Regions from separate parts of the Lysinibacillus louembei genome, predicted to be linked through region 3. Evidence: a T-box and tRNA genes for the amino acid it is inferred to sense, from the RefSeq annotation. Region 3 holds a T-box; the other regions hold tRNA genes.
What was found. The T-box of region 3 lies ahead of metG (methionine--tRNA ligase). A T-box ahead of a tRNA ligase gene usually reads a tRNA of that ligase, here a tRNA-Met.
Positions count from the first base shown of each region.

Region 1: it has a tRNA-Met gene. The T-box ahead of metG (methionine--tRNA ligase) is inferred to sense a tRNA for this amino acid. The anticodon was not compared.
Region 2: it has a tRNA-Met gene. The T-box ahead of metG (methionine--tRNA ligase) is inferred to sense a tRNA for this amino acid. The anticodon was not compared.

Region 1 covers NZ_CP137624.1:1,872,547-1,878,364, reverse strand. Annotated here, with positions in the region: gene R6U77_RS09290 (catalase) at 1-1,164, shown strand, start outside; tRNA gene R6U77_RS09285 (tRNA-Leu) at 1,324-1,405, opposite strand; tRNA gene R6U77_RS09280 (tRNA-Gly) at 1,417-1,491, opposite strand; tRNA gene R6U77_RS09275 (tRNA-Cys) at 1,538-1,611, opposite strand; tRNA gene R6U77_RS09270 (tRNA-Gly) at 1,618-1,692, opposite strand; tRNA gene R6U77_RS09265 (tRNA-Gln) at 1,696-1,770, opposite strand; tRNA gene R6U77_RS09260 (tRNA-His) at 1,791-1,866, opposite strand; tRNA gene R6U77_RS09255 (tRNA-His) at 1,895-1,970, opposite strand; tRNA gene R6U77_RS09250 (tRNA-Trp) at 1,999-2,072, opposite strand; tRNA gene R6U77_RS09245 (tRNA-Tyr) at 2,089-2,172, opposite strand; tRNA gene R6U77_RS09240 (tRNA-Thr) at 2,176-2,251, opposite strand; tRNA gene R6U77_RS09235 (tRNA-Phe) at 2,263-2,338, opposite strand; tRNA gene R6U77_RS09230 (tRNA-Asp) at 2,355-2,430, opposite strand; tRNA gene R6U77_RS09225 (tRNA-Met) at 2,434-2,510, opposite strand; tRNA gene R6U77_RS09220 (tRNA-Val) at 2,526-2,601, opposite strand; tRNA gene R6U77_RS09215 (tRNA-Glu) at 2,611-2,685, opposite strand; tRNA gene R6U77_RS09210 (tRNA-Ser) at 2,706-2,797, opposite strand; tRNA gene R6U77_RS09205 (tRNA-Asn) at 2,805-2,879, opposite strand; rRNA gene rrf (5S ribosomal RNA) at 2,894-3,009, opposite strand; rRNA gene R6U77_RS09195 (23S ribosomal RNA) at 3,118-5,818, opposite strand, start outside.
Region 2 covers NZ_CP137624.1:2,270,409-2,276,226, reverse strand. Annotated here, with positions in the region: gene R6U77_RS11415 (tetratricopeptide repeat protein) at 18-497, shown strand; gene R6U77_RS11410 (nuclease-related domain-containing protein) at 580-1,497, shown strand; tRNA gene R6U77_RS11405 (tRNA-Glu) at 1,635-1,706, opposite strand; tRNA gene R6U77_RS11400 (tRNA-Ser) at 1,715-1,805, opposite strand; tRNA gene R6U77_RS11395 (tRNA-Asn) at 1,809-1,883, opposite strand; tRNA gene R6U77_RS11390 (tRNA-Ile) at 1,893-1,969, opposite strand; tRNA gene R6U77_RS11385 (tRNA-Gly) at 1,974-2,047, opposite strand; tRNA gene R6U77_RS11380 (tRNA-Phe) at 2,055-2,130, opposite strand; tRNA gene R6U77_RS11375 (tRNA-Asp) at 2,145-2,220, opposite strand; tRNA gene R6U77_RS11370 (tRNA-Met) at 2,224-2,300, opposite strand; tRNA gene R6U77_RS11365 (tRNA-Ser) at 2,340-2,432, opposite strand; tRNA gene R6U77_RS11360 (tRNA-Ile) at 2,450-2,526, opposite strand; tRNA gene R6U77_RS11355 (tRNA-Met) at 2,534-2,607, opposite strand; tRNA gene R6U77_RS11350 (tRNA-Ala) at 2,626-2,701, opposite strand; tRNA gene R6U77_RS11345 (tRNA-Pro) at 2,728-2,804, opposite strand; tRNA gene R6U77_RS11340 (tRNA-Arg) at 2,814-2,890, opposite strand; tRNA gene R6U77_RS11335 (tRNA-Leu) at 2,900-2,988, opposite strand; tRNA gene R6U77_RS11330 (tRNA-Gly) at 2,995-3,069, opposite strand; tRNA gene R6U77_RS11325 (tRNA-Leu) at 3,112-3,196, opposite strand; tRNA gene R6U77_RS11320 (tRNA-Lys) at 3,215-3,290, opposite strand; tRNA gene R6U77_RS11315 (tRNA-Thr) at 3,295-3,370, opposite strand; tRNA gene R6U77_RS11310 (tRNA-Val) at 3,379-3,454, opposite strand; rRNA gene rrf (5S ribosomal RNA) at 3,464-3,578, opposite strand; gene R6U77_RS11300 (hypothetical protein) at 3,767-4,204, opposite strand; gene R6U77_RS11295 (cysteine desulfurase family protein) at 4,273-5,355, opposite strand; gene nadB (L-aspartate oxidase) at 5,445-5,818, shown strand, end outside.
Region 3 covers NZ_CP137624.1:1,419,945-1,425,762, reverse strand. Annotated here, with positions in the region: gene R6U77_RS07075 (glutathione ABC transporter substrate-binding protein) at 32-1,645, opposite strand; gene rsgA (ribosome small subunit-dependent GTPase A) at 1,939-3,000, opposite strand; gene metG (methionine--tRNA ligase) at 3,236-4,876, opposite strand; T-box leader at 4,987-5,235, opposite strand; gene R6U77_RS07060 (GerMN domain-containing protein) at 5,285-5,740, opposite strand; gene R6U77_RS07055 (DUF2268 domain-containing putative Zn-dependent protease) at 5,737-5,818, opposite strand, start outside.

The DNA.
Region 1 (5,818 bases), 450 kb from region 3:
GATTTTGATATATTAGACCCAACAAAATTATGGCCTGAAGAAGATTTCCCTTTACGTAAAATCGGTAAAATCATTATTAATCGTAATGTTGATAATACCTTTGCAGAAACTGAACAAAGTGCATTTCATCCTGGGAATATTGTGCGGGGCATTGATTTTTCAAATGATCCACTTCTTCAAGGAAGATTATTCTCCTATACAGACACTCAACAGGCTCGACTTGGTGCGAATCACCAACAACTGCCTATCAATCGTCCAGTATGTCCATTTGCTAATAACCAGCGTGATGGCGCATCAAGGATGATTATCGATCGTGGAAAGGTTGCTTATCATCGAAATGGGCTTGCCAATAATACACCATATACAGTACCAGGCACACAGGGTGGATTCGTCACTTATCCTGCAACAGTAGAAGGGCATAAAGTGAGAAAAACAGCTCCATCATTTAATGATCATTACTCTCAAGCGAAAATGTTTTGGAATAGTATGAGTGACATGGAAAAGCGTCAAATCATTGGTGCCTATTGCTTCGAGCTTGGAAAATGCGGACCATTTGTACGACAGGAATGGGTGAATATACTTGCTCATATTAGCAGCGAATTGGCACACAGCGTTTCCAAGCAATTAGGTACTACAGTGCCTGATGTGGAGGAGTCTCCGGTTATAAAATCCTCCCCAGCGCTTAGTCTCCAAAATACGATTTTTGTACCTGATACATTGCGTGTTGCGGTATTCTTAGCTGAAGGCTTCGATGGTCCTAGTGTAAGTAAGCTATTGGATGAATTATCAGCAGCGAAATTAAGAGTGGTAATTGTGCATGAAACATTAGGGCAAGTAAGCGGAACTGAAGGTGTATCATATGAAGTACATGATAGCTTTTTAACAGGTTCTCCACTTGTATATGATGGTATTCTTATTGTTGGAAGTGGCAATATCACTACACATTTTGCTTATACAGCTCAAAAATTTACAACCGATATCTACAACCATTTCAAACCTATCGGCATTATTCAAAATGGTGAGGCTATACTTAAATCACTAAGCTTCTCAAGTGATGAGGGAATTGTAACTGATGCAGAAGAGAATTTTGCTAACAGATTTATAAATACAATGGCGAAGCAAAGATTCTGGGGCCGTCCAAGTTTCCTTTATCCTACGTTATAATTTACTGACTGGCTGCTTATCGGTATTTTACCGATAACGGCCATTTTGTTTAAGAAAATGCTAAGCTTCATACCCTTATTATTTATATCTAACATCTTGAATGCAAAAAAAACACCTCACATGTATTTGTGAAGTGCTTTATATCAATGCTTTAAATTATACCAGTAGTCGGGGTCGAACCGACACTCCCGAAGGAACGCGATTTTGAGTCGCGCGCGTCTGCCAATTCCGCCATACTGGCAAAGGCAAATTTGGAGCGGAAGACGAGGTTCGAACTCGCGACCCCCACCTTGGCAAGGTGGTGTTCTACCACTGAACTACTTCCGCAAACTATTATGTTAAAAGAGAAAAAAATCTCCAATTTTATATAAATTGGAGGCGGCAACCGGATTTGAACCGGTGATAAAGGTGTTGCAGACCTGTGCCTTACCACTTGGCTATGCCGCCTTAAAATGGAGCGGAAGACGAGGTTCGAACTCGCGACCCCCACCTTGGCAAGGTGGTGTTCTACCACTGAACTACTTCCGCAAATGGCTGGGGTACTAGGATTCGAACCTAGGCATGACGGAATCAAAATCCGTTGCCTTACCGCTTGGCTATACCCCAACAACTTATAATTATAAAAATGGGGCGACTGATGGGAATCGAACCCACGAATGCCTGAACCACAATCAGGTGCGTTAACCACTTCGCCACAACCGCCACAATATAAAATTCTTTTAAAATAAAATGGGGCGACTGATGGGAATCGAACCCACGAATGCCTGAACCACAATCAGGTGCGTTAACCACTTCGCCACAATCGCCATAATTAAATTTCGTAACAAAAAAATCTGGCAGGGGCAGTAGGAATCGAACCCACACCAAAGGTTTTGGAGACCTCTATTCTACCGTTGAACTATGCCCCTATTCAGATAAATCAAATGGTGGAGGGGGACGGATTCGAACCGCCGAACCCTAAGGAGCGGATTTACAGTCCGCCGCGTTTAGCCACTTCGCTACCCCTCCAAATGGTGCCGGCGATAGGAGTCGAACCCACGACCTACTGATTACAAGTCAGTTGCTCTACCAACTGAGCTACACCGGCATTAAGGATAATGGTGGGTCAGGACGGAATCGAACCGCCGACACTTAGAGCTTCAATCTAATGCTCTACCAACTGAGCTACTGACCCACTATATTTATTTAAATGGCGGTCCCGACCGGGATCGAACCGGCGATCTCCTGCGTGACAGGCAGGCATGTTAACCGCTACACCACGGGACCTTTTGGTTGCGGGGACAGGATTTGAACCTGTGACCTTCGGGTTATGAGCCCGACGAGCTACCGAACTGCTCCACCCCGCGATAATAATATAATAATGGTGGAGGATGACGGGTTCGAACCGCCGACCCCCTGCTTGTAAGGCAGGTGCTCTCCCAGCTGAGCTAATCCTCCATATTTAAGTGGTGACCCGTACGGGATTCGAACCCGTGTTACCGCCGTGAAAGGGCGGTGTCTTAACCACTTGACCAACGGGCCAATAATAGTTGTTTTAAGGATGGCGGAGAGTAAGGGATTTGAACCCTTGAGACAGTGTTAACCGCCTACACGATTTCCAATCGTGCTCCTTCGACCTCTCGGACAACTCTCCAAGAAGATGGCTCCGAAGGCAGGGCTCGAACCTGCGACCAACCGGTTAACAGCCGGTTGCTCTACCACTGAGCTACTTCGGAATAATTTAAGGTTAGCCTAGCGACGTCCTACTCTCACAGGGGGAAACCCCCAACTACCATCGGCGCTAAAGAGCTTAACTTCCGTGTTCGGTATGGGAACGGGTGTGACCTCTTTGCCATCATCACTAGACTATTTTCAAAGACAAGAATTATTATACCATATTTTCTATTAAAGTCAAGTATGTATTTTCTTGTTCTTTCAAAACTGGATAAACGGTCATTGAAACAAGTTTAGAATGTGGTTAAGTCCTCGATCGATTAGTATTCGTCAGCTCCATGTGTCGCCACACTTCCACCTCGAACCTATCTACCTCATCGTCTTTGAGGGATCTTACTTACTTGCGTAATGGGAAATCTCATCTTGAGGGGGGCTTCATGCTTAGATGCTTTCAGCACTTATCCCGTCCATACATAGCTACCCAGCGATGCCGTTGGCACGACAACTGGTACACCAGCGGTATGTCCATCCCGGTCCTCTCGTACTAAGGACAGCTCCTCTCAAATTTCCTACGCCCACGACGGATAGGGACCGAACTGTCTCACGACGTTCTGAACCCAGCTCGCGTACCGCTTTAATGGGCGAACAGCCCAACCCTTGGGACCGACTACAGCCCCAGGATGCGATGAGCCGACATCGAGGTGCCAAACCTCCCCGTCGATGTGGACTCTTGGGGGAGATAAGCCTGTTATCCCCGGGGTAGCTTTTATCCGTTGAGCGATGGCCCTTCCATGCGGAACCACCGGATCACTAAGCCCGTCTTTCGACCCTGCTCGACTTGTAGGTCTCGCAGTCAAGCTCCCTTGTGCCTTTACACTCTACGAATGATTTCCAACCATTCTGAGGGAACCTTTGGGCGCCTCCGTTACCTTTTAGGAGGCGACCGCCCCAGTCAAACTGTCCGCCTGACACTGTCTCCTGCCCCGCTAAGGGGCATGGGTTAGAATTTCAATACAACCAGGGTAGTATCCCACCGACGCCTCCTTCGAAGCTGGCGCTCCGAGATCTCTGGCTCCTACCTATCCTGTACAAGTTGTACCAAAATTCAATATCAAGCTACAGTAAAGCTCCACGGGGTCTTTCCGTCCTGTCGCGGGTAACCTGCATCTTCACAGGTACTATAATTTCACCGAGTCTCTCGTTGAGACAGTGCCCAGATCGTTACGCCTTTCGTGCGGGTCGGAACTTACCCGACAAGGAATTTCGCTACCTTAGGACCGTTATAGTTACGGCCGCCGTTTACTGGGGCTTCAATTCATAGCTTCGCTTGCGCTAACCACTCCTCTTAACCTTCCAGCACCGGGCAGGCGTCAGCCCCTATACGTCACCTTACGGTTTTGCAGAGACCTGTGTTTTTGCTAAACAGTCGCCTGGGCCTATTCACTGCGGCTCTCATGCGCTTGCACGCTCAAGAGCACCCCTTCTCCCGAAGTTACGGGGTCATTTTGCCGAGTTCCTTAACGAGAGTTCTCTCGCACACCTTAGGATTCTCTCCTCGACTACCTGTGTCGGTTTGCGGTACGGGTACCTCCCACCTCGTTAGAGGCTTTTCTTGGCAGTGTGAGATCAGGAACTTCGTCCATACGGACTCGTCATCACAGCTCAACGTATCAGTGTGCGGATTTGCCTACACACACGCCTTACTGCTTGAACAGAGACAACCAACGCTCTGCTTACCCTACCCTCCTGCGTCCCCCCATTACTCAAACGGTGGGGAGGTAGTACAGGAATATCAACCTGTTGTCCATCGCCTACGCCTGTCGGCCTCGGCTTAGGTCCCGACTAACCCTGAGCGGACGAGCCTTCCTCAGGAAACCTTAGTCATACGGTGGACGGGATTCTCACCCGTCTTTCGCTACTCATACCGGCATTCTCACTTCTAAGCGCTCCACCAGTCCTTCCGATCTGACTTCAACGCACTTAGAACGCTCTCCTACCACTGACATCGTAGATGTCAATCCACAGCTTCGGTGAATCGTTTAGCCCCGATACATTTTCGGCGCAGTGTCACTCGACCAGTGAGCTATTACGCACTCTTTAAATGATGGCTGCTTCTAAGCCAACATCCTGGTTGTCTAAGCAACGCCACATCCTTTTCCACTTAACGATTACTTTGGGACCTTAGCTGGTGGTCTGGGCTGTTTCCCTCTTGACTACGGATCTTATCACTCGCAGTCTGACTCCCGTGCATAAATATCCGGCATTCGGAGTTTGTCTGAATTCGGTAAAGCGAGATGCCCCCCTAGTCCAAACAGTGCTCTACCTCCGGTATTCTCTATCACGAGGCTAGCCCTAAAGCTATTTCGGAGAGAACCAGCTATCTCCAGGTTCGATTGGAATTTCTCCGCTACCCACAGCTCATCCCCGCACTTTTCAACGTGCGTGGGTTCGGGCCTCCAGTAAGTGTTACCTTACCTTCACCCTGGCCATGGGTAGATCACCTGGTTTCGGGTCTACGACAACGTACTCACTCGCCCTATTCAGACTCGCTTTCGCTGCGGCTCCGCTTTCTCAGCTTAACCTTGCACGTTATCGTAACTCGCCGGTTCATTCTACAAAAGGCACGCTATCACCCATTAACGGGCTCTAACTACTTGTAGGCACACGGTTTCAGGATCTCTTTCACTCCCCTTCCGGGGTGCTTTTCACCTTTCCCTCACGGTACTGGTTCACTATCGGTCACTAGGGAGTATTTAGCCTTGGGAGATGGTCCTCCCGGATTCCGACGGAATTTCACGTGTTCCGCCGTACTCAGGATCCACTCTGGAGGGAATGAACTTTCGATTACAGGGCTTTTACCTGCTCTGGCGGACCTTTCCAAGTCGCTTCATCTACTTCATTCCTTTGTAACTCCGTATAGAGTGTCCTACAACCCCAAAGAGCAAGCTCTTTGGTTTGGGCTTTTCCCGTTTCGCTCGCCGCTACTCAGGGAATCGAATTT
Region 2 (5,818 bases), 850 kb from region 3:
AACAGGAGGAGAAAATAATGAATCAACTACAAATCGCTCTACAACTTCGCAAAGACAACAAGCTTACCGAATCAAATAAATTGTTCGTGCAGCTAGCGGCACAGCACCCTGATGATGCTTATTTACAATATCAATGCGCTTGGAGCTTTGACGTTCTTGGTGAGGAGACACAGGCTGTTCCATACTATGAAAAGGCTATTCAAGGCGAATTAAATGCCGAAGACATGGCAAATGCCTATTTAGGACTTGGCAGCACATTTAGAACGCTTGGCAAATATCAACAATCACAAGAAACGCTAAGTAAAGCAATTGCATTATTCCCAGAAAATCAAGCACTTCAAGTGTTTTATGCGATGACATTATACAACTTGAATGAGCATTCAAACGCAATGGAGCTATTGTTAAACTGTATTGCTAACAGCTCTATGGATATTAACATTCAAAAATACAAAAGAGCTATTCAATTTTATGCAGAGAAATTAGATGAAACATGGTAATAGTACTTTTAACCTTTCTCTATAAAAATATTCCGATTTACAGACTTTCCTATTATTATAAAATAAAGGAGGTGAAAATAGTTTGAAGTACAAGCAACTTGAAGCTATTATGAGGAGGGTTGCTAGTCAATGTCCTGACTATCATTATTTTATAGAACAGCATGCCTTAGCTGCTGCTGGTATTGCAGGTGAGAATGAGGTTTTTTATTTTTTGCAAGAGCTGGCTATGCCTCATCAGATTTTGCGTAATTTTTGTTTAATTGATTTTGCAGCACATAAACATGAAATGGATTTTCTCATTATTTTTTCATCTTTCATTCTTTGTTTGGAGGTGAAAAACATAGCAGGGCAATTAAATTTTGATGTTGAGGCATCACAATTGCTACGAACTCGTGCTGATGGCGTTATCGAACGCTTTCCAAACCCTGTTGCCCAACTAACACGTCATATCCGTTTTCTGTCTTCTCTTTTTCCCCATATTCCTATTGTTGGTGCAGTAGTCATTGCAAACCGCCGCGCAATTATCGGTAGCCGACGAAATACACATATCCCCATCTTTCATGCAGATTACCTTCATAGCTTTATTGAGAGTAGCCTAAAGCAATATACTAAGCCCGTCCTCCAAATCAACACTTTTTATGAACAACTTCTAGCAAGGCAAGCCCCTGTAATAAAATCATTTTCGTTCACATTAGCAGATTTAAAAAAAGGTGTATTTTGTGAAAAATGTAGTTCTAAAATGCATTTTGTGCAAGATCGATTCATTTGCTCAAACTGTCACCATCAAGATAAATTTGCTCATTTTCAAGCATTAGCTGATTTTCGCTTATTAGTAGATTCGAAAATTACAAATCAGAAGTTTCGTACACTTTGTGAGATTTCCTCGAGATATGCAGCAAAGCGTTTGTTAAAATATTTACCTATAATCAAGCAAGGCAGAACTACTTATTACGAGATTCCTGAGCAAATTGTTACAATCGCCCCTCATTCGCCCAATTAGCTAGAAAATTCGCCCGATTCCACAGTCAATTCGCCCGCAAACAGTCTACATTCGCCCATTTTTGTTTTGGTCATTTCTCTTCTTTCTACACAATAAAAAAGCAGTACACGTCTCGAAGACATGCACTGCTTTTTGAATGACCCGTACGGGATTCGAACCCGTGTTACCGCCGTGAAAGGGCGGTGTCTTAACCACTTGACCAACGGGCCAGCTTTGCTGGCGGAGAAGGAGGGATTTGAACCCTCGCGCCGGTCACCCGACCTACGCCCTTAGCAGGGGCGCCTCTTCGGCCTCTTGAGTACTTCCCCATATGGCTCCGAAGGCAGGGCTCGAACCTGCGACCAACCGGTTAACAGCCGGTTGCTCTACCACTGAGCTACTTCGGAATAATCTTTTGGTGGGCCTAAATGGACTCGAACCATCGACCTCACGCTTATCAGGCGTGCGCTCTAACCAGCTGAGCTATAGGCCCTTATTGGAGCGGGTGATCGGAATCGAACCGACGACATCAGCTTGGAAGGCTGAGGTTTTACCATTAAACTACACCCGCACATACATGGTGGGTCAGGACGGAATCGAACCGCCGACACTTAGAGCTTCAATCTAATGCTCTACCAACTGAGCTACTGACCCATGTTTTTTTAAAATGGCGGTCCCGACCGGGATCGAACCGGCGATCTCCTGCGTGACAGGCAGGCATGTTAACCGCTACACCACGGGACCTTTTGGTTGCGGGGACAGGATTTGAACCTGTGACCTTCGGGTTATGAGCCCGACGAGCTACCGAACTGCTCCACCCCGCGATAATTATTATGTTGTTCACCATTTTTTCTTGGAAAAGATGGCGGAGGAAGAGGGATTCGAACCCCCGCGCGGTGTAACCCGCCTGTCGGTTTTCAAGACCGATCCCTTCAGCCGGACTTGGGTATTCCTCCGTTATAAAAGTGAAAAATGGTGGACCTTACAGGACTCGAACCTGTGACCGGACGGTTATGAGCCGTCTGCTCTAACCAACTGAGCTAAAGGTCCTTTAAGATGGCGGCGGAGGGGATCGAACCCCCGACCTTACGGGTATGAACCGTACGCTCTAGCCAGCTGAGCTACGCCGCCAGGATCTTTACTTATGGTTGGTGGAGCCTAGCGGGATCGAACCGCTGACCTCCTGCGTGCAAGGCAGGCGCTCTCCCAGCTGAGCTAAGGCCCCATAAGTTTCTTTCAGTTGGTGTTACATGGTCGGGAAGACAGGATTCGAACCTGCGACCCCTTGGTCCCAAACCAAGTGCTCTACCAAGCTGAGCTACTTCCCGTATAACTAATGGCGCGCCCGACAGGAGTCGAACCCATAACCTTCTGATCCGTAGTCAGACGCTCTATCCAATTGAGCTACGGGCGCTTTTTAAAATGGTGCCGAGGGCCGGAATCGAACCGGCACGGTAGTCACCTACCGCAGGATTTTAAGTCCTGTGCGTCTGCCAGTTCCGCCACCCCGGCACATGTTGGAGCGGAAGACGAGGTTCGAACTCGCGACCCCCACCTTGGCAAGGTGGTGTTCTACCACTGAACTACTTCCGCATGTGCTAAAGAATTTTTATTCTGACAGTTTATGAAATTATTTGGTGCGGGTGAAGGGAGTCGAACCCCCACGCCTTACGGCGCTAGATCCTAAGTCTAGTGCGTCTGCCAATTCCGCCACACCCGCTTTTATTTAGGTCTTAAATGGTGAGCCATGAAGGACTCGAACCTTCGACCCTCTGATTAAAAGTCAGATGCTCTACCGACTGAGCTAATGGCTCAAAATGGTGCCGGCGATAGGAGTCGAACCCACGACCTACTGATTACAAGTCAGTTGCTCTACCAACTGAGCTACACCGGCATTTTGATTGGTGGAGGATGACGGGTTCGAACCGCCGACCCCCTGCTTGTAAGGCAGGTGCTCTCCCAGCTGAGCTAATCCTCCGTATGTAAAGCCTAGCAACGTCCTACTCTCACAGGGGGAAACCCCCAACTACCATCGGCGCTAAAGAGCTTAACTTCCGTGTTCGGTATGGGAACGGGTGTGACTCTTTGCCATCATTACTAGACTCTTTTCTCTCTCAAAACGTTACCCGTTCTTCAAGACAAGAATTAGTATATAACGTTATTTCACATTATGCAATACTTTTTTAAAAAAAAATATTATTTTTTAAAATTGCTAAAATACAATGCTCTGTTGCTCATTATAGCAAGTGCTTTTCTAAAAGAAAATAGCTTATTTTTATCTTACTAACACTTATATTTTAATATCCACTGCCGTTTCATTTTGAAGCTCAGAACTTGCATGATGAGATGACCGCGCATTATTCTCTTCCTCCCCTGATAATTGCTTATGTTCCTTGGGATTCTCTTTTGTAATTTTCATCAATAAAGCTTTCCCATAAAGCGACGGGTCATGCTTCACCAAATATTGATGGTCTTTTCCAGGTACTTTATCTCCAACCATAATACGCCCTGCAATCTTTAAGCAAGTTAATTGAATTTTTAATGCTTCTTGCTCTGCTTCCATTCGCTTTTTGGCAGCCTCAGCTTCCCTTTTAAGTTGCTCTGTCATCTTTTGTTGCTTTTTTAATTCGCGCTCCAATTCCTGCTTTTTCTTTAACAGCTCCTCTTCTTTTGTTATTACAGCATTATCCATAGCAAAGTTTACAGTTTGCGACCCTTTGATGTGCACCGATTTCTCCTCCTTTCTGTAGAAAGCTCCTATTTTATTATTCGGCACAAAATGCAAAAATTAAAGATTCACTCAATTGCCAAAAGCGTTTGACTCAACTTTTGTAAATCTTCAATAGATGTGTCTTCTCCAAAAGAAATTCTAAAAAATTGACGCGCAGCTGCCACCGAGTAACCCATAGATAAAATAGCTTTCGTGCCTGAATCACTATGAATATCGCAGGCGCTCCCTGTGGATATGCCAATCCCCGCTTCATTAAGCTTCAATAACACATATTGCCCTTCAACCTTGTCCATTATGACACCACAAATATTGGGCAATTGATTTTTTGTTTCAATTAATTTACAGCTTTTTGGTAAAGTCTCTTTTAAGTATTGACGCAAGGTTTCATAATGACTTCTTTTGTAATGATATTCCTCTACTGCTGTAGCAAAAGCCACAATTGCAGGTGTATCTAATGTGCCTCCACGCAATCCTTTTTCATGCGTAACACCTGGCACTAATGATGGTACTTGTAACTTCGGGTTAATATAAACAGCTCCACAGCCTTTAGGTCCCCCAATTTTATGTGCCGATACAGTAATCGCATCTACTTGGGCTTGTAACGGCAATTTGCAAAATGATTGGACACAATCCACATGGATGAATACGTTATTTTCTTCTGCAATGCGTGCGATTTCTTCAATTGGCTGAATCGCACCTATTTCCGAGTTGACATGCTGAATTGTGATAACAGCAGTTTCCTCACAAATAGCAGCACGTAACTGTTTGATATCAATACAACCATCTTGCTGTAAAGCTAGCTTTGTAATTTGATAGCCCATTTTTTCTAATGTATTTAATGCCGCATGAACAGATGTATGCTCGGCTTGTGATGAAATAATATGCTTGCCCTTCTTTGAGGCAAGGGCTAATGACAAAATAGCCAATATATTGCCTTCCGTTCCGCTGCCGGTAAAAATAATCCCATCTTTATTTCTATCAAGTGCTTGTGCAATCACATTTCTTGCTTGTTCAACGAAATATTGGGCTTGCCCCCCTGCATCATGCAAGCTTGAGCTGTTGCCGTAATATCTTTTCGCCACCTCACAATATGCGGCAATTGCCTTTTCTGTCATTGGTGTTGTTGCTGCGTAATCTAAATAAATCATCTTTTTCTCCCTTTCTAATTTTCAGTCTTGTTTTCTCTTTTATTTTATGTAAAGATATGTGTCAAGACAACTGTAAGGAAGGTATTATTATGTGCAAAACAGATGTTCTTATAATCGGCAGTGGCATTGCTGCACTTCAAGCTGCTCGCATATTAGGGCAACATTTTCATGTACAGCTTGTCACAAAGTCTTCTGTAGTAACAAGTAGCTCCTATAGGGCACAGGGAGGCATTGCGGCTGTTACAACACAAATAGACGATATTAATTATCATATTCACGACACAATGCTCGCTGGTGAATATCATCACACATCGAATGTTGAAACATTAATAAAAGATGGCGCACAGCTCATTGACACACTTTTACAGCAAGGGCTTCCTGTTGACCGCTATGCAAATGGTGAGCCTATCCTCGGTTTAGAAGGTGCACATAGCCATCACCGTATTTTACACGCTGGCGGAGA
Region 3 (5,818 bases):
AAAGCCGAAATCGGCTTTGTCTATAACAGGATTATTCGGTTAATTTCACATGTTGAATTTTGTAAATACCTGTTGGATCAACTGTAAAGTCCGTTACTTTTTTGCTTACACCTGTTAAATAAGCTTGGTGGTGTAAAAACGCCGCTGGTGCTTTCTCGTTAAGAAGCGTTTGAATTTCTTTATAGTAGCCTAAACGTGTATCACTATCTGTTTCAACACGTGCTGCATCCAATAATTTGTCTACTTCAGCATTTGAGAAACGAGTACGGTTGTTGTTACCAATATCAGATGTGTGGAATAGTGGATATAATGCACCATCCGCATCACCTGTTGATGCAGACCAGCCTAGGATGAACATCTCATGGTCGCCAGCGCCCGTTTTCTCTAAATATGCGCCCCACTCCATTACCTCAATGCTAACATCAATATTTAACTGCTTTAATTTTTCTTGTAAAACAATCGCAATTTGTTGACGTTGTGGATTGTCATTTGTCCAAATTGCTGTTTTGAAGCCATCTGGATATCCAGCTTCTGCAAGTAATGCTTTTGCTTCTTCAATATTGTAGTCCTGTGGTACAATATCGTCGCTTTGGCCCCAAATCATTGGTGATAATGGACCTTTAGCAGCTACACCAAAGCCATCATAAACACCTTGTAAAATTTCTTCGCGATCGATTGCTTTAGAAATTGCTAGGCGCACTTTTTCGTTATCGAATGGAGCTTTTTGTGCGTTAAAGCCGATGTACGCGATAGACATCGATGGTTGCTCATTTACTGTTGCAAAGTTTTCTACCATTGCTACTTCTGTTGGTTGTACTGGATCAATAATATGTGCGTTACCTACTTCTAAGTCAGCTGCACGTGTTGCGCTTTCAGGTACTGTTTTAAATACTGCTGAATCATAAGCTACTTTCTCGCCCCAATACTCTTCATTTTTCACTAAACGAATTTCTTGTCCTGGAACCCATGCATCATATTTTAAGAAGCCTGTACCAACTGGGTTGGCATTTACATAAGCGCGAAGCTTTGAAGCATCGTCACCTGCTTCTTCATAATCTTTTGCAATAACCGCTGGACTAATCATGTAGCCACCAGCATGTGTTAATACCGCTAATAGCGGCCCATAAGGTGCTTTTGTCTTAATATCTACTGTATATTCATCTACAACTGTAACCGATTCGATAGGCTCAAAGTTTGAAGCACGTGGTGATGCTACTACTGGGTCTAATAAACGGTCTAAGTTAATTTTTACAGCTTCTGCATTGAAAGGTGTTCCGTCATGGAATTTAACGTCTTGACGTAATTTTAATTGTAATGTTAAATCATCAATTTGTTCCCATGATTCTGCTAACAATGGCTCGATTTCACCTGTGTCAAAATTACGTACTACTAAAGTTTCATAAATATTTGCTTGTACGTTGTTAGACGGCACGTCATTTGAACCGTGTGGGTCAAGCTCAACAGCCTCTGATAATACTTCTAAAACTAGATTACCACCAGTTACTGTTTCTGTATTTTCATTGTCATTGCTTGCTGTATCGCCTTCTTTATCTGTCTCTTTCCCTTTATCATCGCTACCGCATGCGGCAAGAACAACGATAAGTGCCGATATTAAAAGCACTAGCCATAGTTTATTACTCTTCATTCGCAAATCCTCCCTTTATCATCTCTTTTTCAGAGAATTATCTTTTTTAAATATTATCTGAATTTTCTTTAAAAATCAACCCTTATTCATAATATATAAATTGAATTAAATGATTGCCACTATTAAAGCAGTAAATTAGATTCTATATATTTTCACAACTTTTATAAATACTCATGATTATACATATATATCCATAAATAACATAAGACCTCCACCTCAAAATATGAGGTGAAGGCTAATTGTTTGTAAAAATTCAATTCTTTCAATCAACAATTCTGGCAGATAAAAAAATATTACTTATATTTTTTGTTCGATTTCATCCCTTTAGAAATTTGCTTCCATTTGCGCTGTTCAGCCTGCTTTGCCTGCGCATCTGTTTTGCGCTCAATATAGGCTAGCTCACGTTGTAGCTTGAAATAGCTTTGGAGACGTGCTGATTCCAGTACTCCCTCATCAATCGCTTTTTGTACAGCGCAATGCGGCTCTCCTTTATGCGTACAATCTCTAAAGCGGCATTGCTCCATTAACTGTTCAATATCTTGGAAGCTTGCAGCAAGGCTATCTGATTGATTCCAAAGCTGTAGCTCGCGCATACCTGGTGTGTCAATTAAACAGCCACCTGAATCAAGTGCTACTAGCTCGCGATGTGTTGTCGTATGACGCCCTTTGGCATCGTCTTCTCGAATGCTAGAAACTTTCATATGTGCTGTTCCTAAAAGGGCATTCGTTAAAGTAGATTTCCCCGCACCAGAAGATCCTAGTAACGCTCCTGTCACACCCGCTGGGAACAGCTCGCTTAATCGCTCAAAGCCAATACCCGTTACTACGCTCGTTACAATTACTTCTACACCAAATGCGATACTTTCCACCTCTGACACATAATGTGCCACATCATCGCACAAATCCGCCTTTGTTAAAACAATAACAGGCGTTGCACCAGAATCCCATGCTGCCACTAAATAACGCTCTAGTCTGCGAATATTAAAATCCTCATTTAAGCTCATTACTAAGAGTACAATATCAACATTTGCTGCAACAATTTGCTCTTCAATTTCTAAACCTGCCACTTTGCGTGAAAATACTGACTTACGCTGTAATAGCTTATGAATAATCGCCTTTTCCTCTCCAGGCATTTGCTCAACTAACACCCAGTCCCCTACTGCTGGATAATCCTCGCGCGCAAAAGCGTTATATGCAAAATTCCCCGCTATCGTCGCTAGCCACTCTCCATGCTCACTTATAACGCGATATGAATGCTTATGCTCCAACACCACACGTGCTGGCACGTATTTTTTATATTTATCCTCTAACTGTTCGATTTGCTCACTAAAAAATGCTGTTAATCCTAAATTCAATGTAAATTCCTCCTAAAGTGTATATAAAAAAAGTCCTGAGCTGCCATTTCAGCAGTTCAAGACTTTTACACACATAGGAGCTTTTTTACAAAGCTAAACAAGCATACGTCAAAACGTACACTGTAGGCGTGTGAAAGTGAACAAGCTGAATGGCAGTTTGTCAATCGCAATCGTATTCATCATGTCACATCACCTACTTCCGATAATTTGTAAATCAACTATAACTGAATATTTTCTACAAGTCAACTTTATTTGAAATTAATGTATTATATTCCTCTTCAATTTGTGCTATATCAATGCGATCAAATAAAGGTGTAATCGCTTGTAAATGCGTTGGCTGGACAATTTGCTCCTGCCATTCAATCGTTTCGAGTTGCAGCATTGTGCGAATTTTCTCTGTAGAAAATGGCAAAAACGGCTGCAATAGCTGCGCTAAGTTCGCAATGATATATGTGCATGTTGCTAATGTTTGTTTCCCTGCCTCCACATTTTCTTTCACTTGTAGCCACGGCTGCTGCTCATCAAAATAACGATTTGCCCCGCGTATATAATAGAAAACTTGCTCTAACGCCTCCTTGAAATGACCTTTTTCAATAAGCGTGCCCACACTTTCATAAAGCCTAACAGTTTGCTGACGAATTGCTTCATCTATTTTCCTATTTGGCACAATGCCTTCAAATGATTTTTCGATAAATTTTAATGTTCGGTTAACGAAATTGCCATATGCACCAAGCAATTCCCCATTATGACTGTAAATAAATTCTCGCCATGAAAAGTCTGCATCGCGATTTTCAGGTGCATTAACTGTTAAAAAGTAACGGATTGAATCTGCATCATATTTTTCAATCATATAAGGAACCCATACTGCCCAATTTTGACTTGTCGATAGCTTTCTTTTCTCCAATGTCAAATATTCATTTGAAATGATATGTGTTGGCAATGATGGATTATTCAACCCCATCAAAATAGCGGGCCAAATAACACTATGAAACGGAATGTTGTCTTTGCCGTGAATATAATAGGATATCGTTTCCTCATTCCACCAATCCTTTAGTTCTTCTCCATGCTGCTGTGCCCACTCTATGCTTGCCGTTAAATAGCCTGCGACAGCTTCAATCCATACATAAATCTTTTTATCACGAAAGCCATCAATCGGTACTGCAATACCATTTGGTAAATCGCGGGTCACTGCACGATCTGGCACACCTTCTGCTAAATAGCGGGTCGTTAAAGCAATCGCATTATCGCGCCAGCGCTTCTCCTGCTTCGCCTGTGCAACAAATTGCTCTAACTCTTTTTGAAATTTACTAAAGGCAAAATATAAATGCTCTGTTTCTTTAATGACAGGCTCATTGCTACAAATTTTACAGCGCTTTTCCAATAAATCAAGTGGGTCTAAAATGGCTGAACAGTTGTCACATTGATCTCCCCTCGCCTTTGCACCGCAATTCGGGCAAATACCTTCTACAAAGCGGTCAGGTAAAAATTGCTTGTCTGTTTCACAATATGCCTGCTCCACTTTTTTGCTATATAAATGGCCCTTTTCAAGTAGCTGTAAAAATAGCTGCTGCACTGCTTGATGATGGTGTCGTGCATCTGTTCTTGTGTATAAATCATACGAAAAGCCTAACTTCGTAAAGCTTTCTTCAAACTCCCTGTGATAATGGTCTGCAATGGCTGCGACAGTTGTATTTTCTTGACTTGCGCGAATGGAAATCGGCGTACCGTTACAATCACTCCCTGACACATATAATACATGCTCACCCTTTTGACGGTAATAACGCGCTAAAATATCTCCTGGTAATAATGCTACAACATGTCCTAAATGCAATGAACCATTGGCATATGGCCAAGCTCCCCCAATAACAATTGCCATGCTGAAATCCTCCTTTAAAATCAATTGTGCTTTGCATAATTGTGTCCAGATTTTTTCAAGCTAGCTCGAAAAAATCCATTTCAAAATAAAAAAGCGCCCTAATCTAAAAAGATTAGGACGCCTAAATTAACGTGGTACCACCTATATTTACAAATAGCTCACACTATTTGCCTCCATCAGTACGTCGCATGCGAGATACTGCTGCTGTTATAACGAGTGCCTTTCTCGTCGTAGCCTACTTTATTGTTCGGTACGCAGCTCCGAGGCCATTTTCCACTAGGTTTGCTTGCTTCATTTCCACCATCAGAAGCTCTCTATCAAACAATCCCCTACTGTACTTTCCTCTTCAACGCTTTTCATTTCAAGTTGTTACATATCATACATCTAAATGAAATGGAATACAAGCGTCTATTTTGGTTTTTGAAATGACTGCTCACGTGTAATCGGTTGTCCAATAAAAACGTGGTCTAGCTGTTCCTTTGATGAACCATTATGCAACAGCATGATTTCTTGAACATCAGGGAAATTTTTAAAATAGGATTCTGCAAGTGATCCCATAAACATTTGACCTCCAGCTGACCCTTGTACAAGTCGCACACCATCATCTAAATTTAATACAAGCGTACCGTCCTCTATTTGATAATCAATTAATTTAACTTTTTCAGCAACCACTTCATTAAAAATAAAATGAATTAAGGCTTCCTCCGTGCCTTTTTTATAGCTTACCTCACGTGGAATCACATACTCCGCATTTGCGTCTGATTCATAAACTGTAATGGTTTGCTTCCCTTTTGCTGAGCTTTCTGGTGAACATCCTATTAAAAAAGCGAAAGCGAAAACGCTAATCCATAGCCATTTTTTCATGATGAGCCCTCCTTTTGTAAGATTGAGCCTTCAACGATTACTTCCGTTGGCATGTGCAATAGCTGCATCGATGTGAAG